DNA from 4 places in the Cytobacillus firmus genome. Region 1 is predicted to be linked to each of the others. Evidence: riboswitches for the same ligand, from Rfam matches in the RefSeq annotation. Region 1 holds a riboswitch; each other region holds the start of a gene.
What was found. Region 1 has a riboswitch for S-adenosylmethionine ahead of NAF01_RS22180 (methionine ABC transporter ATP-binding protein). Riboswitches for the same ligand answer to the same signal wherever they lie in the genome.

Region 1 (6,114 bases):
CCGGCCACTGCCCGCTCTACATCAAATCCTTCCTGCTCAAGAATGCCTGAAAGCAAGCCCGAGGCAAAAAACTCCTCATTCCCTATTTCCGGGTTTGCATGGATCTGGTGGCTTGCGGAAAGGTAAAGTTCCTTGTTATCATCAACATTCTTCTTGATTACTTCTTTCAGTTCGGATAGTGCTTTTACAGGTGCCGTCATTATTGTTCCTCCTTTTATAAAGTGAAACTTCAATCAGTGGGGGTTTTCCTTATCCCCCACTGATTGTTAGTCGCGTTCTAGTGTCGCTAAGATCTCCGCTAGCGCTTCGATCAATCGACACTACGAACCCGATTGGTTCAACTAAGCCTCTGCCTGCGCGTCGGCAAGTTTCACTGTATCTCACCAATCGGGCCTTTACAGGCAGTTTGACCCCCACTTATCCTCCTTTGATTCCTCTGAGTCTTGAAGTGGGGGTCTTACTGCCCGTTAGACTGCGATAAATTAATTACCAGCCAATATCACTTAATGGGATGAAAGTCGGGATCATGCTTCCGTCATATTCTTTCGTGATGAAATCAGCTACATCATCTTCCTGGTAAAGTTCTGCAATTCTCTTAAGCGTTTTGTTATCCTTGTCTTCTGTTCTGACAGCAATGATATTTACATAAGGTGTAGCGGTTTCGCTTTCAATAAAAACTGAATCCTTAGTTGGGTTAAAGCCTGCATCTACAGCAATTCCGTTATTGATTACAGATGCAGAGACATCTGGAAGGGCACGCGGCGTCTGCGCTGATACCATTTCTACAAATTCAAGGTTCTTCTTGTTTTCAACGATTTTATTCAAGTCCAGATTTCCGTCATAGTCCTCGGATAATTTGATCAGGCCGGCTTCCTCCAGTAAAAGAAGGGCTCTTCCGCCATTAGAAGCATCATTTGGAATGGCGATCTTGCCGCCTTCCGGAATGTCTCCTACAGATTTTACTTTCTCAGAATAAAGACCCATTGGTGCTAAAACAGTTGTCGCAATCGGTGTAAGATCCATATTATGCTCTTTAATAAAAGTGTCGAAATAAGCGACTGTCTGGAATGCATTTACATCAAGATCACCTTCTGCAAGAGCAACGTTTGGCTGTACATAATCAGAGAATGTAACAACCTCAATTTCAATGCCTTCCTTTTCAGCCTTTTCTGCAATAAAGTCCCAGATGCGTGTATCTGATCCGCTGACGCCCAATTTAACCTTCTTTGTTTCTTCTCCGCCAGTTGTGCTTGAGCATGCCGCAGTGAACACAGCCAATGCTAAAATAATGAATGATAAAAATAGTTTTTTCATGATGTGTTTCCTCCTAAGTTATCTTCTTCTGATTTTTTTGGATAAAATATTTCCGAATGACTGCAGGCCTTGAACCATGACCACTAAGATTGCAACGGTAATCAGCATGACGGTTGTATCGAATCTCTGATAGCCGTATGTAATGGCAAGGTCACCAAGGCCGCCGCCTCCGACTGCCCCGGCCATGGCTGATGCTCCGACCAGACCGATTGTCGCAATGGTGAAGCCTAATACCAGCGAACTGAGTGCTTCCGGAATCAGGAATTTAAGGATAATCTGTCCCGGTGTCGCTCCCATTGCTTCTGCCGCTTCAATGACTCCCGGATCAACCTCAAGTAATGAATTTTCTATTAATCTCGCAATGTATGGTCCTGCATAAAAGACGAGCGGCACTACGGCTGCAGCAGTTCCAATCGATGTTCCGACAATCATTCTGGTGATTGGGATGATGGCTACCATTAAAATGATGAATGGGACTGATCTGAAAATATTAATAATGCTGTTTATAATGTTAAAAACAACGGTGTTTTCCAGCAGATGCCCTTTCCTTGTCACAACAAGCAAAATGCCAAGCGGCAGTCCGATAAGAGCTGAAAACAGCAAGGAGAATGCCACCATTTGGACCGTTTCGATTAAGGCTTCGATGATTTTTTCCTGGTTAACTAGCACGTGATGTCACTTCCTTTATTGAAACTTTTTCCTGGCTGATGTACTGAATAGCACGCCTGATTTCACTGTCCGGACCCTGGAATTCGACAATCAGGTTGCCAAATGGAGTTCCCTGCAGTTCAGTAATATTTCCAAACAGGACGTTGAAGTCGATATTAAACTTTTTGGCAACCTGAGAAAGCAGCGGCTGTCCGGCAGAGTTTCCGACAAAGTTGATTCTAAATACCTTTTGAAGCCCCTCCTGTTTTTCAATCACTTGCTTAATGGAGTCAGGTATTTGATCATTCATAACCGTGCTGACAAAGTTTTTCGCTGTTGGGGTTTTTGGTGAAGAAAAGACATTGAAGACGGTTCCTTCTTCAATAATTCTTCCTGCCTCTATGACAGCGACACGGTCACAGATTTCCCTGATTACAGACATTTCATGGGTAATGATCAGAATGGTAATGTTGTATTCTTTATTTATTTTTTTCAGCAGCTGCAGGATCGAGCTGGTTGTCTGCGGATCCAGAGCTGAGGTTGCTTCATCACATAATAGAATGGAAGGCTGTGTTGCCAGCGCCCTGGCAATTCCGATCCGCTGCTTTTGCCCGCCTGACAGCTGATCGGGATAGCTATTCGCCTTGTCGGCAAGCCCCACGAATTCTAACAGTTCATGGACACGCTGTTTTATTTCATCCTTAGGGATCTTAGCCAGTGTGAGCGGCATCGCCACATTGGCAAACACGGTTTTGGAGTTTAAAAGGTTAAAATGCTGAAAGACCATCCCGATGTTTCTTTTCACTTCACGAATTTCTCTTACAGATAAAGCCGTCAGATCATGTCCGCTGACAATGACCTTTCCTGAAGTCGGCTTCTCCAGCCAATTGACACAGCGGATCAAAGAACTCTTTCCCGCACCGCTGAAGCCGATCACCCCGAAAATCTCACCCTTATTAATCTTTAAATCTATTCCATCCAGAGCAGCTACCTGCTGACCTCCGCTTTCATAGACCTTCTTTAAATTCTGAAACTCTATCATACAGCATCTCTCCTTTGATGGTGTCAGGTACCAATACCACTTTAATGAACTGGTATAGGTGCCTGTCACCTTTTGTTATCTAATTATTCCTATGCGAAAACTAAGAATTATATCCTGAAATTTACCCCTTCCGTCAGAAGAGGTTTTTTGAAATCCTCTCCTTATCTTCCAGGCTTTTCGCCTGCTGGATTTGGCACAGTGCCTTCTGCCTGCTGCCGAAGCTTCATTGGGCCAGGTCCCTCTGCTTCTCTTGATAAGAATTATTCATATGTTTATGAATAGAATCTTGATGTATTTTTCCGCGTAAAACAAAAACCCTCTTCTAAAGAAAGAAGAGGGCAGCATTTATCAATGGTCCTCTTCTTATCTTTCAAGCAGTGCTTGCTGGATTTGGCACGGTACATACTGTCCGCTGCCGAGGTGTCATAGGGCCAGTCCCTCAACCTCTCTTGATAAGAAGATTTTTAATATGCGGTTGTTAATATGTTTATTACTTTACCATCTTAAAGAAAAGGATGTCAATCATATTTTTCAAATATTTTCACTTGATTCATTTTCATAAATTTCCGTAACTTTTTTAGAGCTATCTTTACGGTGAATAATCACCACACCTGCTAGAGCGAACATCCCACCCATAATGGATAACATAGCCGGCACCTCCCCCAGCCAAACCCACGCAATGACAAACGCCATTGCTGGAGTCAGATATAGAGAGCTCACCGCTTCAGACGCTCCCCCTATGGATGCAAGAAAAGCCAGGGCAATATATGGAATTACCGTCGGAAAAATCCCCAAATAGAGGACACTTAAAGTGGATTCGGCCGAAGCATGAAAGATCTCATTTCCGAGCCCGGGAATATAAACCAGCATAAAAGCAGTCCCTGCCCATACTGTATATGATGTAAATGACAAAAATCCGTATTTATTTAAATATTTAGTCTGAAACACGAAATAGATGCTTTCTGAAATGGAAGCAAGGAGGACGAATAAAGTACCGGTTTGGATCACAAACCCGCCTCCTGTACCAAGCGATATTAGTGCGGCACCCGCAAAACTGACAGCGGAACCAATCCACCTTACTCTTCCAAACCTTTCCCTTAAAAATAAAGCAGCCAAAGCAGCCGAAAAGATTGGAGTCATTGAGACAATCAAGCTTGCCGGCCCTGCGCTTACTGTTTTTTCCCCCATATTCAGTGCTGTATGATAAACCGTAAAACCAAGGAATCCCAGCATAAAAATAGCAGGAAGATCCCTTATATCCGGAAGGCGCATCTTCGTCACCAGTGCGAGGACACCAAGTGCAATGGAGCCAATTAATAGCCTGAAAAGGGCAAGGTGTTCCGGTGAGTACGATTCAAGCCCAGCCCGGATTCCCGGGAATGCGGATGCCCAGAGAATGATAATAGAACTATGCGCCCCGATAATCATAAATTTTTTATTTGCCATCTTCATCCCCCTTATCAGCATTTCCAGCCATTATCAGTGCTGCTTTTCAGGATAATCAATAACTGATACAATGTCCTCAACCAATTAGAAAAGAATTTTGCCAGCCAATTTCATAAAGGCGGTTATATGGATGGACAAAGCACAATTGCCAAAATATCAGCAAGTTATGGAAACGATTAAAGGAAAGATTTCCAAAGGAGAATGGCCAATCGGAAGTAAAATTCCAAGCCAGCGGAAACTGGCTGAAGAGTTTGGAGTAAACCGAAGCACCATTATCACTGCTCTGGAAGAACTTGCAGCAGATGGATTACTAGAGGGGAAAACGGGGGTCGGCACAAAGGTTATTAATAATACATGGACTCTGCTCTCTTCCAGGCAGTCTGCCAGCTGGAGCGAGTATATCGATACAGGGATACACAGAGCCAGCGAAAAAATCGTTCAGGAAATTAATGACTTAGAAATGGACCCCGCTTTTATACAGCTCAGCAAAGGAGAGCTTTCCCCAGAAATTTTCCCTGTACAAACAATGCAGAAAGTTCTAAAGGAAGCTGCTGATGAATTGAGTGAACTCGGTTATGAGGAACCAAAAGGGTTTTTGCCATTAAGACAGGCAGTCAGTGAGTATTTGGCAGCATCCGGAATCTTCACTTCTCCTTCCTCGATACTTATTGTTTCGGGAGGGCTGCAGGCACTGCAGCTTGTTTCACTCGGACTTGTGCAAAGAGGGGCACCCGTATTTCTGGAAAAGCCCTCTTACCTATATTCTTTACAGCTTTTCCGGTCTTCTGGCATGAATTTAAAAGGATTGCCAATGGATAAGGAGGGAATTATCACGAAAAGCATCTCTTTGAAGAAATACGAAAAAGGGAAATCCATTTTATACACGATTCCTTCCTATCATAATCCTACTGGAATTTTAATGACAGAAAAAAGAAGGAGGGAACTGCTTGATGTGTGCAGAATAGAACAGCTGCCAATTGTGGAAGATGATATTTACCGTGAGCTATGGCTTGATGAAAAGCCTCCGCCGCCATTAAAAGCAATGGACAAAAACGGCCAGGTCCTTTATATGGGAAGCTTGTCAAAAACATTGAGCCCCGGACTTCGAATAGGCTGGGTAGCAGCACCTGAACCTGTTATCGACCGGCTTGCCGATCTTAAAATGCAGACTGACTATGGTTCAAGTTCACTTTCACAAAGGGTAGCTGAAAAATGGCTGTCCACCGGCCTCTATCAAAAGCATATGGAAAATGTACGTGAGAAGTTAAGAATTCGTCGTAATACTGCCCTGGATGCATTAGATGCTCACTTGTCCGGGATAGCAGAATGGAATTCTCCAGAAGGAGGTTTTTTTATATGGCTGAAAGTACCGTCCAATATTCCAATTCGAAGTCTCTATCGGCAGGCTATTTCAAGAAAGCTGCTGATGAATCCAGGCAGCATATACAGTGACGGACCGAATCATTATATACGGATTTCGTATGCTTATGCCCCGCTGGGGGAACTGGAGGAAGGGATATTCATCCTTGGAGAGGAAATAAAAAAGCTCCTGTGATTATAGTACCTAACGAGGTATCCTTTTCGATTGGCATAGAGTGAAATTTATCCTATATGTCAATCTAAACATGTATTGTATAATGATGGAAAAGTGTCATTTTTCAAAA
Region 2 (6,114 bases), 320 kb from region 1:
CTGTTGTTGTAAGCTCTACTTTAAGTCCTTCTTCTTCAAAGAAACCTTTCTCAAGGGCTACATATTGTGGAGCATAGAAGATGGAACGTGTCACTTCAGCAATGCGGACCGTTTGCATTTCATCCTTTCCGCAGGCTGCCAATGGAACGATCAGTATCACTGCAAGCATAAGCAGCATGCTGGTTTTCATCCATTTTTTCATAAGCCATAAGACCTCCCTTATGCTAAAAAGTCAGATTAAAAAGCCTAGGATATCGTATGAAGATCGAAAAAATGTGTGAATGCCCATGGAAATATTTTTAGAGGAAGGTCTAAAAGCTCAAACTAAAAGGAAGCCTCAAGAGGGAGGATGAGAAAATGGAATTCAGGAACGGCCAAATCATCAATAAACAGAGATTCCCTTCACCAAATCCGGCAATTGAATTATCTGTTGTTACTTATCAGGCAAATGGATTACATATAAAAGGCCTGCTGGCAGAGCCAAAGGGGGAGGAGCTATATGATGGATTCCTTTACCTGAGAGGAGGCATAAAAAATGTCGGGAAAGTACGGCCTTCCCGGATTGTCCAGTTTGCCTGTGAAGGTTTTATTGTTTTCGCGCCTTTTTATAGAGGAAATCAAGGAGGGGATGGAAATGAAGACTTTGCAGGGGAGGACAGACAGGACGCGTTTGCTGCGTTTACTCTTCTTCAGGAGCATGCCCGGGTAAAAAGAGTTCATATATTTGGTTTTTCCCGAGGCGGCGTAATGGCATTGCTTACTGCAATCGAGTTTCCGCAAGCCGCATCCATTGTAACATGGGGAGGGGTCAGTGATATGTTTCTCACCTATGTAGAGCGCAAGGACCTCCGGAGAATGATGAAGCGGGTAATAGGCGGAACTCCGACAAAGTTTCCGGAACGGTATAAATACCGCACCCCGCTTTTTCAGCTGGAGCAGCTGCAGGCACCTGTCTTAATCATTCATGGAAAACAGGATCATAACGTCTCGGTGGAGCATTCCTATCGCCTCGAAAAAAGGCTTAAGGCTCTTAACAAAAAAGTGGATAGCTGGTATTTTCCTGACTATACCCACTACTTTCCGCCAGCCGTAAACCGGAAGACGGTAGAGGATTTAGGTGCGTGGATGAAAAGTCATAAATGACAAATGATTTTCGCTTAAAGGCTTTCAGAGCAGAAAAAGGTGGGGTAAAATAGAGGAAAGTATAAAGAATGAAGGAGAGATACCAATGGGTATGCCTTTAGAGCTGAACACAATGATCGTGACAAAGGGAAGGGAAAAAAGACTTGATGAGAATTACTTTTCACTTGTCAAAGAAGGGTATAGATTATATCCGCTCGATATCCCGGTCGAAGTAAAAAGAACAATTGACGGCGACCTGAACGGAATGGGAGTCATCCGAAAAGTGGAGTGGGAAAACAGCCAGACACTCATTACTTATCAGCTTGTTTCCTTAAACTCAACAAACTAGAAGAGCGCGCCTGGACAGAGTCCGGCGTTTTTTTGTTCAATGTTTCTGCAAACTCAAAAAAAAGAATTGCCGCGCAAACGGCAATTCTTTCTCTATTATGCAATTGGTCCGCCTTTTTCTTCAATGTCAGAAGAAACGCTTGTAAACTTCTTGAAGTTTTCACGGAATTTAGCAGCAAGCTCTTTTGCTTTCGCTTCATAAGCAGCCTGATCTGCCCATGTTTTGTTTGGCTGAAGAACTTCATCAGGCACTCCTGTCACGTGCTGAGGAATTTCCAGACCGAAAATTTCGTCCTTGATTGTTTCTACGTTGTTTAGTTCACCCTCTAGTGCAGCTTCCACCATAGCACGGGTGTAGGCAAGCTTCATGCGTTCGCCGACTCCATACTCTCCGCCAGTCCATCCTGTGTTTACAAGGAAGACTTTTGCGTTATGCTCATCGATTTTCTCGCCTAGCATTTCAGCATAACGATTTGCAGGAAGCGGAAGGAAAGGTGATCCAAAGCATGTAGAGAACGTTGCCTGAGGTGATGTAATGCCGCGCTCAGTTCCTGCAAGCTTGGATGTATAGCCGCTTAAGAAATGGTACATTGCCTGCTCTTTTGACAGTTTAGAGATTGGAGGCAATACGCCAAATGCGTCAGCTGTTAAGAATACGATTGTATTAGGGTGTCCGGCAATGCTTGGGTCAACGATATTATCGATGGCCTGAAGCTGGTATGCCGCACGTGTATTTTCAGTTAAAGTGCTGTCATCGTAATCTGCAACCCGAGTTTCGCTGTTTACCACCACATTTTCCAGCACAGCTCCAAAGCGGATTGCATCAAAAATTTGCGGTTCTTTTTCACGGGATAAGTTGATGCATTTCGCGTAGCATCCGCCCTCAATATTGAAGACTCCATTCGCAGACCAGCCATGCTCGTCATCACCGATCAGCTTGCGGTTCGGATCTGCAGATAAAGTTGTTTTTCCTGTTCCGGATAAGCCAAAGAATAAAGCCACATCACCTTCACGTCCAACGTTTGATGAACAGTGCATCGGAAGGATTCCGTTTTCTGGAAGCATATAGTTCATAACAGAGAAGATGGACTTTTTCATTTCACCTGCATATTCTGTTCCGCCAATTAAAACAGTGCGGCGCTCAAATGAAATGATAATGAATGTTTCTGACTTTGTGCCGTCAACAGCAGGGTCTGCTTTGAAATTAGGAGCAGAAATGACTGTGAACTCTGCCTGATGATCCAATAGCTCGTCTTCTGCCGGGCGAATGAATAACTGGTGTGCAAAAAGATTATGCCATGCATATTCATTGATCACCTGGATAGGCATGCGGTGTTTTTTATCAGCACCTGCGAAGCCTTTGAAAACAAATACTTCTTCTTTTTCTTTTAAGTAATTGATTACTTTATTATAAAGATTAGAGAATGCTTCTTCAGAGATTGGCTGGTTTACGCTGCCCCAGTCCATTTTATCTTTATTTGATGCTTCTTCAACAATGTATTTATCTTTAGGGGAACGCCCTGTATACTTTCCTGTAGTAGCGCGTACAGCCCCAGTGGAAGTAAGGGACCCTTCATTGCGGTTTAAAACTTTTTCCACAAGCTGAGGAACGGATAATTGCACTTGAATGTTGCTGCCATTTAATAATTCACTCAATTCGTTTGATATGCTTACAGAGTTCATCTGATGAATACCTTCCTTTTTCCCGATTTTTTTATGAAAGTGATTACATCTCGAAATTAGTATAACACATTGAAATGATTAGTCTATACTATTACGAAACTTTTTTGTCTCTGTTATTAAATTGTCACAATTGGACAGGTAATCCACTTTAATCGCCTTATAACCGATATATGCTATTATAGAAGAAAGTGTTAATTTTACCATGGGACTGATCTAAAATGAAGACAATTGCCCTATATGATGGAACATGCTCCTTATGCAAGGAAACAAAGAGAATCCTTAAAAAACTCGATTGGCTGAATAAAGTGGAGTGGATTTCACTGCAGGAATATGAAAAAGAGCCTGGGTCTATCTCATTTTCCCGAAACGATTTGCGGAGGGAGCTTCATATTATTACCCCCTCCGGCAGCGTGAAAAAGGGGTACTATGCGGTAAGGAGACTGCTGTTCCTCTTTCCTGCATCTTTTTTCATTAGCATCCTTTTATATGTACCATTCACTGCAATTCTCGGCGATCCGGTATACAAATGGATTGCGAAAAACAGGCAAAAGTTTCTAAAGAAAAAGTGTGACGATGGAAGCTGTTCTCTGTAAAGGGGAAGCGTACATTTTTAAGCCGAAATTTAACGGTGAAAAATAATGAAAATCTGTTGACATGGTTCGATAAAATACGGTATGATTCAACCTTGAACGGATACTCTCTTATCCCGAGCTGGTGGAGGGACAGGCCCTATGAAACCCAGCAACCTGCTAAAGGCAATAATCAGCAAAGGTGCTAACCTGACGCAAGGACGTAATTCCTTGAACGATAAGAGTGAAAGGCGCGAATCGATTTGCTTTCAACCTTTTCACTAATGAGAAGGTTTTTTATTTTGCTTATCTAGCTCCAGCACCCCCGGGTGCTTACGCTTTTTAACTGGCAATGGGATGAACGGCTTTTGGAATGTACTATTTATGTGAGTTTTTGGCATGCTTATGAATTATGGATACCTGGCATTCTTGCCGGCGCTGTCTATTTTTCTAATAAAAACTCCATGTTTATTTCATACTACTAAGGGAATGAGTTCCGTATCAAACAGAGATCCATGAAATGACAGGGAAAAATTATTTTTCCGCTTCCCCATTTCTTATTTCTCGCTCAATTTTCTATTTATAAGGAGGAAGCCAGATGTCAACAAAACGTCGTTTGTTTACTTCTGAATCAGTTACTGAAGGTCATCCGGATAAAATCTGTGACCAAATTTCTGATGCAATCTTAGATGCGATTTTAGCTAAAGATGCGAATGCCCGTGTTGCTGCAGAGACTTCTGTAACAACTGGACTTGTATTAGTTGCAGGTGAAATCACAACATCTACATACGTAGATATTCCAAAAATCGTTCGTGAAACGGTAAAAGAAATCGGTTATACTCGTGCTAAATACGGTTTCGATTCAGAAACATGTGCAGTTTTAACTTCCATTGATGAGCAGTCTGCAGATATCGCAATGGGTGTTGACCAGGCACTTGAAGCACGTGAAGGGCAAATGAGCGATCAGGAAATCGAAGCAATCGGTGCAGGAGACCAGGGCTTAATGTTCGGTTTTGCCTGTAACGAAACGAAAGAGCTTATGCCTCTTCCGATTTCTTTGGCACATAAACTTTCCCGCCGCCTGACTGAAGTTCGTAAAGAAGAGATCCTTCCTTACCTTCGTCCGGATGGAAAAACTCAGGTAACGGTTGAGTATGATGAAAATGACAAGCCTGTCCGCATTGACACAATCGTTATTTCTACTCAGCATCACCCTGAAATCAGCCTGGAGCAAATCCAGCGCAACCTGAAGGAACATGTTATTAACCCGGTTGTTCCAAAAGAACTAATCGATGAGAATACAAAGTACTTCATCAACCCGACTGGACGTTTTGTGATCGGCGGACCTCAAGGGGATGCTGGTCTGACTGGACGCAAAATCATTGTTGATACCTACGGCGGATATGCACGCCATGGCGGCGGCGCGTTCTCCGGCAAGGATCCTACGAAGGTTGACCGCTCTGCTGCATATGCCGCACGTTATGTTGCGAAGAACATTGTAGCAGCCGGTTTGGCAGAAAAAGTGGAAGTTCAGCTTGCTTATGCAATCGGTGTGGCACAGCCTGTTTCAATTTCTGTTGATACATTTGGAACCGGCAAAGTGGATGAAGATGTATTAGTTGATTTAGTAAGAAAGCATTTTGATCTTCGTCCTGCAGGAATTATTAACATGCTTGGCCTTCGCCGCCCAATTTACAAGCAGACAGCTGCATACGGACATTTCGGACGTACAGATGTTGACCTTCCTTGGGAGCGTACTGACAAGGCAGAAATTCTTCGTTCTGAAGCTGAATAATAAATTTAAAAAGTGGGAGTTGCATTTACTATGTAACTCCCGCTTTCTTTTTTGCGTCTTTATACATATAGGGTGATAATTCACTTTTCGGTCTTTATGCTCTTTAGTCGTTTATAATTATATGTTATCGTGTAAACTTCGGATAATGGCTTAATTTTCCGCGCATGTTTTTTTTATAATCCACGTGCTAATTATAAATGATTAGTGGTAGTATTATAGGGTATGTTTTCTGAGACAAAGGAGCCGTTAAGGCTATATCTAAATATTGAGAATAGAATGGAGTAGGTGACGTACATAATGTGTGGTTTTATTGGTTGTGTACATGAAAAAGCACAAAATTACCGTGACGCAGATAAAGAACAATTTCAAAATATGAATGATATCATTACACACCGGGGTCCGGATGACTCAGGATACTATTTTGATGATCATATTCAATTTGGCTTCCGCCGGCTTAGCATTATCGATATTGAAAGCGGACACCAGCCGCTGACTTACGAGAATGAGCGTTATTGGATTATCTTTAATGGTGAAATCTACAACTATGTGGAACTTCGTGAAGAACTTCTCAAAGCTGGCCTAAGCTTTGAAACAAGC
Region 3 (6,114 bases), 2.1 Mb from region 1:
AATGGCCTGCAAAGACATTAGCAGGATCAGAGCCGGAACGGTTGCATGCAATGACATAGCATTGGTTTTCAATGGCGCGCGCAATCAAAAGTGTACGCCAATGGGAAAGCCGGGCCAATGGCCATTGTGCTACTACGAATAAAGCTTCTGCCCCTTCCGCTGTATGGGTCCGTATCCACTCAGGAAAACGGATATCATAACAGATCATTCCTGCAAATTTTCTATTGTCCAGAGAAAATTCTCCTCTGGCTGACCCTCCTTTCAAATAGAGATGCTCATTCATAAGCTTAAATAAGTGCAGCTTGCTGTATTCATGTATAAGGTCTCCATTGTTATCTACAATCAGCAGCGTATTGTAAATGCCCTCAGCTGTTTTCTTTGCAACAGAACCGCCAATCAGATGAACCTTATTTTTTTGAGCGATCTCTTTCAAAAAAGCCAGTGCGAAGGCTGCATCCTGGTCCGCAATTTCATCCAATCTGGTCAAATCATAGCCTGTCGTCCAAAGCTCCGGAAGTACCAAAACTTCCGGATTAGACTTGAGCGCTTTATGAATCATGGCTTCAGCCGCTATAAAATTCTTCTCAGGTTTTCCAAAGGTAATATCCATTTGTAAACAGGCAACCTTTAATTTCATTTAACTCCCCCGCAATCATCTTTTCCTTATGTTATGATTAGTCCGATAGATAGAAATTTTCTAAATTTTACTTTACAACTTATCATTTACGTTATATCATTTGTGACTATATTTTCAATCATTTTTTTTAAGCAGGTGATCAATTTGATTAATTATCCGCAATCAGAACTATTAAAAGGTCTGCCAAAACAGTTTTTTGCCTCATTGACAGCTAAGGTGGGGAAAAAGCTTGAACAGGGTCATGATGTCATCAACCTGGGACAGGGAAATCCTGATCTGCCTACCCCGGAGCATATTGTCAAGCGTCTTCAAAGTGCAGCTGAAAACCCTCAAAATCATAAGTATTCTCCTTTTCAGGGTTACCCGTATTTTAAAAAGGCAGCAGCTGACTTTTATAAAAGGGAATATAATGTGGATTTGGACCCCGATACTGAAATAGCCATCCTTTTTGGAGGCAAAGCAGGGCTTGTTGAAATTCCTCAATGCCTTTTAAATCCCGGGGACAGCGTATTGGTTCCGGACCCGGGATATCCTGATTACTGGTCAGGAGTTGCGCTTGCTAAAGCAAAAATGCTAACAATGCCTCTGAGAGAGGAAAATAACTTCTTGCCTGTTTACAGTGAATTGCCAGCTGAGAAGCTTAATTCAGCCAAATTAATGTTTCTTAATTATCCAAATAACCCTACTGGAGCAGTGGCAAACATTGATTTTTTTCAAGAAACAGTCGAATTGAGCCGAAAGCATGGTATCTGCACCGTTCATGACTTTGCATATGGCGGAATTGGATTTGATGGAAAAATACCTGTAAGTTTTCTTCAGGCAGAAGGGGCAAAAGAGGTCGGAATTGAAATTTATACTCTTTCAAAGACCTTTAATATGGCTGGCTGGAGAGTAGGGTTTGCCGCTGGAAATGCAAGCGTTATTGCAGCACTGAACCTGATGCAGGATCATCTTTACGTCAGCTTGTTTGGAGCTGTTCAGGAAGCTGCGGCAGCTGCTCTGTCAGGCTCACAGGATTGTGTAAAAGAGTTGAATTCGATCTACGAATCCAGACGAAATACATTCATTTCCGGTCTCAGGGAAATCGGGTGGGATGTACAAGCTCCTCAAGGCTCCTTTTTTGCATGGCTTAAGGTCCCGGAATCATTTACATCTGAAGAGTTTTCTGAGTATCTCCTGGAAAAAGCGCATATTGCAGTTGCACCAGGCAATGGGTTCGGCCAATTTGGAGAAGGATTTGTGAGAGCCGGTTTGCTGACATCTGAAGAAAGACTTAAAGAAGCGGTAAGGCGAATACAAAAATTAGATCTATTTTAATTTTTTCAAAAATTAAATTGACAAATGTATTAAGCACTGTCATAATTCTAATTAAATTTCTAAATTAACTGAATAATAGATTTCGTTTTCTTATCAAGAGCAGGCGGAGGGACTAGCCCTATGAAGCCCGGCAACCGACTTAAACTTAAGCACGGTGCTAAATCTTGCAGCTTATAGCTGAAAGATAAGAAGATGTTAGATTGCTATGCTAACCTCTTCTTATTTGAAGAGGTTTTTTATTTTTCTCATTCTTTGATATTGAAAGGAAGAAGATTCATGAGCGAAATTATTGCAGTGTACCTAATACATGATGAAAAACATAATCCGGAGAAAAAAGCGGAGGAAATTGCTTTAGGTTTAACGGTGGGATCATGGACCCATCTGCCGGAGCTTGAAAAGCAGCAGCTGGAGAAGCATAAAGGCAGGGTCGTTTCTGTTGAAACCTTTACAAAAGATGCAGAAAGTAAGGAAACAGCAGCAATTATTAAGATCGCCTATCCTGCTGTAAATTTTAGTCCGGATTTACCGGCAATATTAACAACAGTCTTTGGGAAACTGTCACTGGACGGAAAGATTAAACTTTTGGATTTACAGTTTTCCAATGAATTAAAAAATTTTTTCCCCGGACCTCGATTTGGGATTGAAGGGTTAAGGGGAAAATTGAATGTATATGACAGGCCTCTTCTGATGAGCATCTTCAAAGGAGTGCTCGGCAAAGATATGGATTTTTTGACTTCACAGCTGCGGGAACAGGCCTTGGGCGGCATAGACCTTGTAAAAGACGATGAAATTTTATTTGAAAACAGCCTTACACCGTCAGAAGCGCGGATAAAGGAAGGAAAAAAGGTTTTGAGACAGGTTTATGAAGAAACGGGCCATCGGACCTTATATGCTGTAAATTTAACAGGCAGGTCGTTTGAATTAAGAGATAAGGCAAGAAAGGCATCCAGTCTTGGGGCTGATCTTCTTCTTTTCAATGTATTCTCTTATGGGCTCGATGTATTGCAGGCTTTGAGGGAAGATGATGAGATTGAACTGCCTATCATGGCACATCCTGCAGTCAGCGGAGCCCTTTCAGCTTCAAGTGTTTATGGGATCTCCTATCCTTTGCTTTTGGGCAAACTGCTCAGGTATGCAGGGGCAGACTTGTCTCTTTTCCCATCACCTTATGGGTCAGTAGCCCTTGAAAAAACACAGGCATTATCAATTGCGGATAGCCTGACTGGGATGGATTTTTGCAAAAGAACTTTTCCGGTACCCTCAGCCGGCATCCATCCGGGTTTAGTTCCATTGCTATTCGAAGACTTCGGAACAGACAGTGTCATCAATGCCGGAGGCGGCGTACACGGGCACCCGGATGGGGCAAGAGGAGGCGGTTTGGCATTCCGCCAGGCGATTGATTTAACTTTAAAGGGAGCTTCTTTAGCCGATGCTCCATCAGACTTCCCTGAATTAAAAAGAGCGATTGATTTGTGGGGGTACAAAAAGGCGGCTGTACAGAATGGCTAAAATAGCGGTATTTTGCGACTTTGATGGAACTATTACAGAAAAAGATAACATCATTAATATTATGGAGCATTTTGCTCCTTCTCCATGGGAGGGGATAAAAAATCAAGTCCTGCAGCAGGAAATTTCTATTAAAGAGGGAGTAGGAAAGATGTTTTCCCTTCTCCCAAGCAATCTGAAAAGTGATCTTACTGATTTCATCTTAAAAAATGCAAAGATAAGAGAGGGATTCCAGCCGTTTGTCGATTATCTGGCAGAAAAAGATATACCGCTTTATATAGTGAGCGGGGGAATAGACTTTTTTGTAGCTCCCGTTTTGGATAAGTATGGACCCTTTGAAGCAGTGTTCTGCAATGGTTCAGATTTTAGCGGGGACACAATAAAAATTTTATGGCCCCATAGCTGTGATGAAAAATGCGAAAATAGTTGCGGCTGCTGCAAGCCTTCCATTATGAGGAAATTAGAGGATGAGGACACATTTAAAGTGGTAATAGGAGATTCTGTAACTGACCTTGAGGCTGCAAAACAGGCGGACTTTGTCATAGCAAGAGACCTGCTGCTGGAGAAAAGCAAAGAAATGAACCTTAAACATAATTCTTTTGATACGTTCTATGATTGCATTGAAGTCTTAAAAAATTTAAATGAGGTGACAGTATGAGCAGACTTGAGGAAAAATGGAATGAGCTTGCAGATATTAAAGCCGAGCTCGCGGAAAGGGACTGGTTTATGGGAACAAGCGGAAATCTGGCTATTAAAGTAAGTGCAAGCCCGCTTCAATTCCTTGTAACTGCAAGCGGAAAGGATAAGCGGAAACGGACTGCAGAAGACTTTCTGCTGGTGGATGAATTTGGCCGGCCGGTGGGCGAAACCGATTTAAAGCCATCCGCTGAAACACTTCTGCATACGGAAATATACAGAAGAACAGAAGCTGAATGCAGTCTCCATGTACATACAATTGATAATAACGTCATCTCAGAAATTTATGGCGACCAGGAGGCAGTAACCTTTAAAGGACAAGAGCTCATTAAAGCATTTGATAAATGGGAAGAGGATGCTGTCCTTAGGATTCCGATTATTCCTAATTATGCGCATATTCCTGCGCTGGCAAAGTGTTTTTCTTCCCATGTACATGAAGATTCAGGTGCAATTTTAATTAGAAACCACGGAATTACAGTATGGGGCAAAACCTCTTTTGAGGCTAAAAAGATCCTGGAGGCTTCAGAATTTCTGTTCCGATATCAGCTAAAGCTTCTGGAACATAGAGCCAAACAATTATCAAAAGTAGTGTAATTCAATAGTTCAAAATAATGCAGAAAAAAATTTTAATAGAGAGGGTTGATCAGTTTGGCATATATCGTATTTCAAAATTCAAAAAAAGAAATCAGGAATCAGGAAGAAGTTGCTTCTTTTCTGGAAAAACAGGAGGTTATTTATGAGCAATGGTCAATAGATAAATTGCCTGAAAGCCTCCGGGAGAGATATTTGCTTTCCAATGATGAAAAACAAGAAATCCTGGATACGTTTGCTGCAGAAATTAAGGATATTTCAGAAAGAAGAGGATACAGGGCACAGGATGTCATTTCCCTTTCAGACAATACGCCGAATTTGGAACAGCTTCTTCAAAATTTCCAGCGGGAACACCATCATACAGACGATGAGGTGAGATTTATAGTCAGCGGCAACGGGGTTTTTATTATACAAGGAAAAGATGGGGAATTTTTTGAGGTTTTCCTGAATCCCGGCGATTTAATATCCGTTCCTGAAAACATTCGTCATTATTTTACTCTGCAGGATGACAGAAAGGTAGTAGCCATCCGAATCTTTGTATCTGCAGAAGGATGGGTGCCAATTTATGAAGAAAAGGAAGTTCATCAATAATCTGTTGACCCATTGCTCCGGCATTGGGTTTTTTATTTTTCCGCTATAATAAATGGATTTTTTTTACATCAGGTTTTTTATCAAATACTGTTGGTTTAAGTAGTTTTAATTAGCAGAAGGTGTCGAAAGCCAATAGGGCTGATATGAGATTATTGTCGATTAAAATTAATTGGGAAAAAGATTGTCTAATATTGCGAATCTATTTACATTTATAGAAATTCTTGTAATAATGCTTCAAGTAGACACATTTATATCGGATAAAAGGGATAGGATTAGGAGGAAGAAAGTTGCGCAATAAAAGAATACAGCTGCTGACTGAAATCCAGCAAAAAAGGGAAAAAATGATAGAAACGGCTAGAAAAAACGGAATGGCTAGCCAGGAAACGGTTCGCTGCAGCCAGGAACTCGATCAATTGATTTTTGAATATCAATGCTTTATTAAACGGGAGAAGGAACAAAAGAAAAGTATGAGAGTTTCATTTAGGGAAATGATTCTATCATGGAAGAAAGCAGTTGTATAATTAAAATAACTGAGTATATTTATTGAGCATATATAAAAAGGAAGTCAAAAAGGATCCGTGAAGGGTTCTTTTTTTTTCAGTCTGCTGCAATTCTAGTAATAAACATATTAATTCATTAAAGAAGTACTATGCCTCTTTAGAGAATCATATATCGTAATACAAAGCTTTTTTAATTTCTTAAATGCTCAATACTCATACAAGCTTTAAGTTAAGAGGAGGGAAAGTAAAAAATGCACATAGTTGTGTGTGTCAAGC
Region 4 (6,114 bases), 120 kb from region 1:
CAGGTGATGACGATGAACGATGGAATTCCGGAAAAAGTGATTATTGTCGAGGGAAAGTCAGATAAAACAAAGGTTAAAAGCATTATAAGAGAGCCCGTTGAAATTATCTGCACAAATGGAACAATAAGCATTACCAAACTGGATGAATTAATTGACACACTGTTTGATAAGGATGTATATATATTGGTGGATGCCGATTCAGCAGGTGAAAAGCTGAGAAAACAATTCAAAAGGGAATTTCCAGAGGCAGAGCATCTATATATCGATAGAATGTACAGAGAAGTAGCGACAGCACCGGAACACCATTTGGCAACAGTGCTGCTGGGAGCTAACATTGACGTTTATACACAATATCTGGACAGATAAAGTAAGGATGATAAAATGCAGGAATGGTCGCAGCAGGACATTGAGGAAGCGATTAGCGGAGAAGAAAAAACGATTCTTATCTATTTGTATACGCCTATGTGCGGAACCTGCCAGATGGCAGGAAAGATGCTGGCAGTTACAGAGCAATTGCTGCCAGGTCAAAAAATGGGGAAAGCGGACTTAAATTATATGCCGCAATTGGCTGAAAAATGGGGAGTGGAAAGCGTACCCTGCCTCCTCATCTTCAGAAAAGGAACTTTACATGAAAAATTATATGCTTTCCGATCCGTACCCTATTTATTGGATAAAATCAGAAGCATCGATTAGCAGAAACCAGGAGCAAAGCAGCCTGGTTTTTTGCATGTTTTAAAAAAGCCTTTTCACTATTCAAAATATATTTACAAACCCATTCCGAAAGAGTATGATACTTAGGGAATCGAAATAAAAATCATACAGTGCAGGAAGGGATCCGCATGGCATTTTACAGGGAGTGGGCTGGTCAATTTAAAGGTTATAACCGCAACATAAAATTGGCTTTTATGGCGAATATCCTTACACAAATTGGTTTTGGGATATTCATGGTAATTTATAATTTCTACATAAGGGAGCTCGGCTACTCAGAAAGTGTTAATGGACAAATCATATCCATGACTGCTCTCGCGACAGCAATGATTCTTGTGCCGGCAGGGATCGCCAGCGACCGAATTGGCAGAAAAAAAGCGATGATGTTTGGTGCAGTTGCAACAGGTGTAGTTATGCTCTTCAGAAGTATAGTTGAAATGCAGGAGCTCCTGATTTTATTTGCATTTTTAACCGGGCTGACAACAGCCTTTCTTCAGGTATCCGGCATACCATGGCTGGCTGAAAATTCAAAGGCTGATCAAAGGGTTCATTTATTCAGTATCCACTTTGCTATAATGACGGGCGCAAATGTGATAGGGAACTTAAGCGGTGGCATCTTAACGGATGTATTTTCTTTGTTTACGGATCAGCTCACCAGCATACGCATCACCCTTCTGATTGCAAGTGTGTTTTTCATAGCCGGCTTATTTCCAATTTTGCGTTTCGCAGAGGTTTCGAAAGATCGAAAAGGTGCAAAGGGCATAAAAGGCTGGTCATTCAAAAATCTCTCAGCTAAAAATGACGGTGTCAAAATTATCGCGATGTTTGCTTTTGCTCAGCTGCTGATTGGAATTGGTGCAGGACTAGTTATTCCCTATCTGAATCTATACTTCGCAGACCGCTTTGAAGCCTCCAATTCAGCTATTGGCATGATTATTTCATTAGGGCAGGCTGCCACGGCCTTTGCCATGATTATCGGACCGGTTGTGGTAAGAAAAGTGGGAGAGGTAAAAGCTGTTGTGATCCTGCAGCTCATGTCACTTCCTTTCCTGCTTTTAACCGCTTATACTGAAAACCTTTGGCTGGCTGCCATTGGCTTTTTGTTCCGGCAGGCGTTGATGAATGCGGGAAATCCTATACAAATGTCATTGATGATGTCAAAGGTAAATGATTCGATGAAAGGACTGGCAAACTCAGTCAATCAGATGGTGTTCAATCTGGGCTGGGCTGTAATGGGCCCGGTTTCAACAGGAATCGTCATGAGATATGGAGATTATTGGGGATATGCACTCGTATTCACCATTACAGCTTCGTTATACTTGATTGGCTCTCTCTACTTTTTCTTTGTATTCAGAGGCTATAAAAAGACAAAAACTGCAGCAGCCTCTGTGAAAATAGTATGATCTGACATATTTCTCGGGAAATGAAAAGGCAATGCCAATTAAACAGGCAATGCCTTTCTGATTTTGTCGAATGAAAAATAAAGGATTAAAGCACTTTATTACTGAATATTAAAGTCAATTGACCCCATTAAAAGAGGTGAGGCTGTGAGGAGTTTACCTGATGTATTTATCCGGGAATTAAAGGCTAAAGGGCATCTTGGATTTTTCTTAAGAAGTTCAAACTTTTCTCTGCTTATTAAGGCGGGAAACACATGCATTCCTTTGAAAATTTCGAATGGGGAAATACAGAAGGCAAGCCGCATCAGCCATTTTGATGTGGAAATCTCGGGATCGGAAGAAGCTGTATTGTCACTGATTACAGGAAAAGTAAAGCTAAGGGATGCCATTTCCCAAAACGAAATAATGCTTGAAACCTCTTACAGAAAAAAATTGCTGCTCGAGTCTTTTTTCTGTTTAGGGAAAATTTCACTGCACAATACTTGACCGTTTTTTTTATAGTATGATAATATCGTTTTAATATTAATTAACTGAATATTCTTATCAAGAGAGGCGGAGGGACTGGCCCAGCGAAGCCCGGCAACCGGTAAAGTACACGGTGCTAAATCCAGCAGAGCAGAATGCTCTGGAAGATAAGAAGAGTCGATAAAGCCCTCTTCTTATGAAGAGGGTTTTTCTGCTTTTAAGAAATGAAATACAAACATTTTTATAGAGGAGAGATAGCGATGACGGACAAACAGAAAAATTACCGCTTTGAAACAATTGGAGTACATGGGGGGCTGAAGCCTGACCCTGTAACTGGCGCGAGGGCGGTCCCAATTTATCAGAATAATGCTTATCAGTTCAAAAATACAGATCACGCTGCAGATCTCTTTGCCCTGAAAGAACCGGGATATATTTATAGCAGGATACATAATCCAACTGTCAGTGTGTTTGAGGAAAGAGTGGCCATGCTTGAAGGAGGAGTGGGTGCGCTGGCTCTTGCCAGCGGCCAGTCTGCTATTACACTTGCCATTTTAAATATCGCCGAAGCTGGTGATGAAATTGTTGCCGCATCCAATTTATATGGGGGCACTTATAATTTATTTGCAGTTACACTTCCCAAGTATGGAATAAAGGTAAAACTGGTGGATCCAAAGGATCCGGAAAATTTCCGGAGCGCCATTACAGATAAAACAAAGGCTGTCTTCGCCGAAACGATTGGAAACCCCAGCCTGAAAATCCTGGATATTGAAAAGGTTGCCGCAATTGCCCACGAAAACGGTGTGCCGCTGATTGTCGATAACACTTTTGCTACCCCTTATCTTTGCAGGCCTATTGAACATGGAGCTGACATTGTCATACACTCAGCGACAAAATGGCTGCTCGGCAATGGGACCACAATGGGGGGAGTTATTGTAGATGGCGGAAAATTTGACTGGAATTCTCCTAAGTTTCCGGGCTTTACAGAGCCTGATCCGAGCTACCATGATATTGTCTATAGCGAAGCAATTGGCGAAGCTGCTTATATTATCAAAGCACGGGTACAGCTGTTAAGAGACTTAGGACCTGCAATGAGTGCGCAAAGTGCATTCCAGTTCACACTGGGTCTTGAGACTCTGCATGTGAGAATGAAGGAGCATGTTGCCAATACCAAAAAGGTAGTGGAATATCTGGAGGCGCACCCAGCCGTTAATTGGGTGCTCTATCCAGGTCATGAAAGCCACCCGGACAAAGACTTGGCAGATAAATATTTGCCAAAAGGAGCCGGGGCAGTGGCTGTATTTGGAATTGCGGGCGGACGAGAGGCTGGAGCCAAGCTGATCAATAGTTTGCAGCTATGGGCACATGTGGCAAATGTCGGGGACGCAAAGAGCCTGATTATCCACCCTGCAAGCACTACTCATCAGCAGCTGGATGAGGAAGGGTTAAAAGCTGCAGGAGTGCCGGAGGACCTGATTCGGATTTCGATCGGCATCGAAAATGCAGAAGATTTAATTGAAGACCTGGAACAGGCGATAGAAGCAGCTGCAGGTCTCACATCGCTAGCTGCAAAAGCGTAAAGGAAAATTTACCATTCACTTTTTTCCGAAAGTTTGAAATTTCATCGTTGACACCTTTTTAATGGCTATGATACGATAGCAAACGTAATTAAAAAACTGCTTAATTCATTTAAAGTATTAATTTAATATAGAACGTTACACTCTTATCAAGAGAGGTGGAGGGAAGTGCCCTATGAAGCCCGGCAACCGTCAATTAGTTGAAATGGTGCCAATTCACTCAAAGCATAGCTTTGATAGATGAGAGAAAGGACTAAATTTTTTTATGCCTTTCTGCTCATGTGCAGAAAGGCATTTTTGCTTTTGCGCATGAAAGCCTATATAGAGTGAAAAATAGGGAATAAAAGCAGTCTATTAATTATTATCTGTATCTTTCGATAAAAGAGGTGACTATCACGTTGATTTCTATAAAAGATGTACAGAAGATTTTCTCTTCAAAAAGCGGTCAGGTAAAAGCAGTTGACGATGTAAACCTGGAGGTAAAAGAAGGAGAAATTTTCGGTGTTATCGGATACAGCGGTGCAGGTAAAAGTACCTTAATCCGCATGCTGAATGGGCTGGAGCTTCCTACCCATGGCAGTGTAACAGTAGCAGGCAATGAGGTTTCAAAGATAAAGGGAAGCAAGCTAAGAAAAGCACGGCAGGAAATAAGCATGATTTTCCAGCACTTCAACCTGTTATGGTCGAGGACAGTAAGAGAGAATATTGCATTTCCGCTTGAAATCGCAGGTGTTTCCCGGCAGGAAAGGCTCAAAAGAGTAGATGAGCTCATTAAACTCGTCGGTCTGGAAGGAAGAGAAGATGCCTATCCTTCCCAGCTTAGCGGGGGTCAAAAGCAAAGAGTTGGGATTGCCAGAGCCCTTGCCAATAATCCAAAAGTGCTGCTTTGTGATGAGGCAACATCTGCCCTTGATCCGCAGACAACAGACTCCATTTTGGAGCTGCTTGTTGACATCAATGAGCGGCTGGGCTTAACCATTGTCCTCATTACACATGAAATGCACGTAATCCGTAAAATCTGCCATCGGGTTGCTGTTATGGAAGGCGGACGGATTGTGGAAATCGGCCCTGTATTGGATGTCTTTAAGAATCCGAAAGCTGTGATTACAAAGCGCTTTGTCCAGCAGGTGACAGAGCCTGAAGAAACGAAGGAAACAATTGATCATCTGGTCGATTTGTATCCAAAAGGAAAAGTAGTCCAATTAGGATTTGTCGGTGAATCAGCTGAACAGCCATTGATTACAAACCTGATCCGTCACTTCCAGGTAACTGTTAATATTCTGCAGGGGAAGATTTCCCAGACGCAGAATGGTTCCTACGGTACCTTATTCATCCATGTTGATGGAGAAGCAGAGGAAGTTGCAAAAGCGATTGAATTTATCCATTCTCAGCAGGTGGGCGTGGAGGTGATTTCCAATGCTTAATGAATGGTTTCCAAATGTGAAATGGGACTCCATGTGGGAAGCTACTGTGGAAACTCTCTATATGACAGCTATTTCTGTTATTGCAACGTTTATTTTAGGAGCGATTTTGGGGCTGCTGCTCTTTTTGACCTCAAAGGGGAATATCTGGGAAAATGCAGCAATCAATAAAATTATCTCTACGTTCGTCAATATTTTCCGTTCGATTCCATTTATTATCCTTATTGTATTACTGATTCCATTTACGAAGTTTTTGCTTGGGACAATGATTGGGGAGGATGCAGCTTTGCCTGCATTAATTATTGGTGCTGCCCCGTTTTATGCCCGAATGGTGGAAATCGGCTTGAGGGAAATTGACAAAGGGGTAATTGAAGCGGCCAAGTCAATGGGCGCAAAAACAAGCACGATCATCTGGAAGGTTCTGCTTCCGGAATCAATGCCCGCCCTTGTTTCGGGAATAACCGTGACAGCTATCGCGCTGGTTGGCTACACAGCCATGGCTGGTGTAATCGGCGCCGGGGGTCTAGGAAATCTGGCTTATCTGGA

Region 2: it holds a riboswitch for S-adenosylmethionine, as region 1 does, so the genes downstream of both, metK (methionine adenosyltransferase) here and NAF01_RS22180 (methionine ABC transporter ATP-binding protein) in region 1, are expected to answer to the same signal.
Region 3: it holds a riboswitch for S-adenosylmethionine, as region 1 does, so the genes downstream of both, NAF01_RS07950 (2,3-diketo-5-methylthiopentyl-1-phosphate enolase) here and NAF01_RS22180 (methionine ABC transporter ATP-binding protein) in region 1, are expected to answer to the same signal.
Region 4: it holds a riboswitch for S-adenosylmethionine, as region 1 does, so the genes downstream of both, NAF01_RS21575 (O-acetylhomoserine aminocarboxypropyltransferase/cysteine synthase family protein) here and NAF01_RS22180 (methionine ABC transporter ATP-binding protein) in region 1, are expected to answer to the same signal.

What each region holds. Positions count from the first base shown of each region.
Region 1 covers NZ_CP098323.1:4,384,153-4,390,266, forward strand. Annotated here, with positions in the region: gene NAF01_RS22165 (M20 family metallopeptidase) at 1-200, opposite strand, end outside; gene NAF01_RS22170 (MetQ/NlpA family ABC transporter substrate-binding protein) at 487-1,314, opposite strand; gene NAF01_RS22175 (methionine ABC transporter permease) at 1,333-1,983, opposite strand; gene NAF01_RS22180 (methionine ABC transporter ATP-binding protein) at 1,973-3,004, opposite strand; SAM riboswitch class I at 3,163-3,264, opposite strand; SAM riboswitch class I at 3,365-3,463, opposite strand; gene NAF01_RS22185 (DMT family transporter) at 3,536-4,450, opposite strand; gene NAF01_RS22190 (MocR-like pyridoxine biosynthesis transcription factor PdxR) at 4,581-6,005, shown strand.
Region 2 covers NZ_CP098323.1:4,066,296-4,072,409, reverse strand. Annotated here, with positions in the region: gene NAF01_RS20520 (ABC transporter substrate-binding protein) at 1-202, opposite strand, end outside; gene NAF01_RS20515 (alpha/beta hydrolase family protein) at 358-1,143, shown strand; gene NAF01_RS20510 (DUF2584 domain-containing protein) at 1,229-1,471, shown strand; gene pckA (phosphoenolpyruvate carboxykinase (ATP)) at 1,567-3,153, opposite strand; gene NAF01_RS20500 (thiol-disulfide oxidoreductase DCC family protein) at 3,372-3,746, shown strand; SAM riboswitch class I at 3,852-3,967, shown strand; gene metK (methionine adenosyltransferase) at 4,321-5,517, shown strand; gene asnB (asparagine synthase (glutamine-hydrolyzing)) at 5,815-6,114, shown strand, end outside.
Region 3 covers NZ_CP098323.1:1,523,729-1,529,842, forward strand. Annotated here, with positions in the region: gene NAF01_RS07940 (carbon-nitrogen family hydrolase) at 1-637, opposite strand, end outside; gene NAF01_RS07945 (pyridoxal phosphate-dependent aminotransferase) at 782-1,954, shown strand; SAM riboswitch class I at 2,042-2,145, shown strand; gene NAF01_RS07950 (2,3-diketo-5-methylthiopentyl-1-phosphate enolase) at 2,231-3,463, shown strand; gene NAF01_RS07955 (2-hydroxy-3-keto-5-methylthiopentenyl-1-phosphate phosphatase) at 3,456-4,118, shown strand; gene NAF01_RS07960 (methylthioribulose 1-phosphate dehydratase) at 4,115-4,750, shown strand; gene NAF01_RS07965 (1,2-dihydroxy-3-keto-5-methylthiopentene dioxygenase) at 4,805-5,338, shown strand; gene NAF01_RS07970 (aspartyl-phosphate phosphatase Spo0E family protein) at 5,626-5,859, shown strand; gene NAF01_RS07975 (electron transfer flavoprotein subunit beta/FixA family protein) at 6,090-6,114, shown strand, end outside.
Region 4 covers NZ_CP098323.1:4,265,466-4,271,579, reverse strand. Annotated here, with positions in the region: gene NAF01_RS21595 (toprim domain-containing protein) at 13-366, shown strand; gene NAF01_RS21590 (thioredoxin family protein) at 382-693, shown strand; gene NAF01_RS21585 (MFS transporter) at 840-2,111, shown strand; gene NAF01_RS21580 (hypothetical protein) at 2,256-2,594, shown strand; SAM riboswitch class I at 2,646-2,747, shown strand; gene NAF01_RS21575 (O-acetylhomoserine aminocarboxypropyltransferase/cysteine synthase family protein) at 2,834-4,150, shown strand; SAM riboswitch class I at 4,291-4,394, shown strand; gene NAF01_RS21570 (methionine ABC transporter ATP-binding protein) at 4,546-5,571, shown strand; gene NAF01_RS21565 (methionine ABC transporter permease) at 5,564-6,114, shown strand, end outside.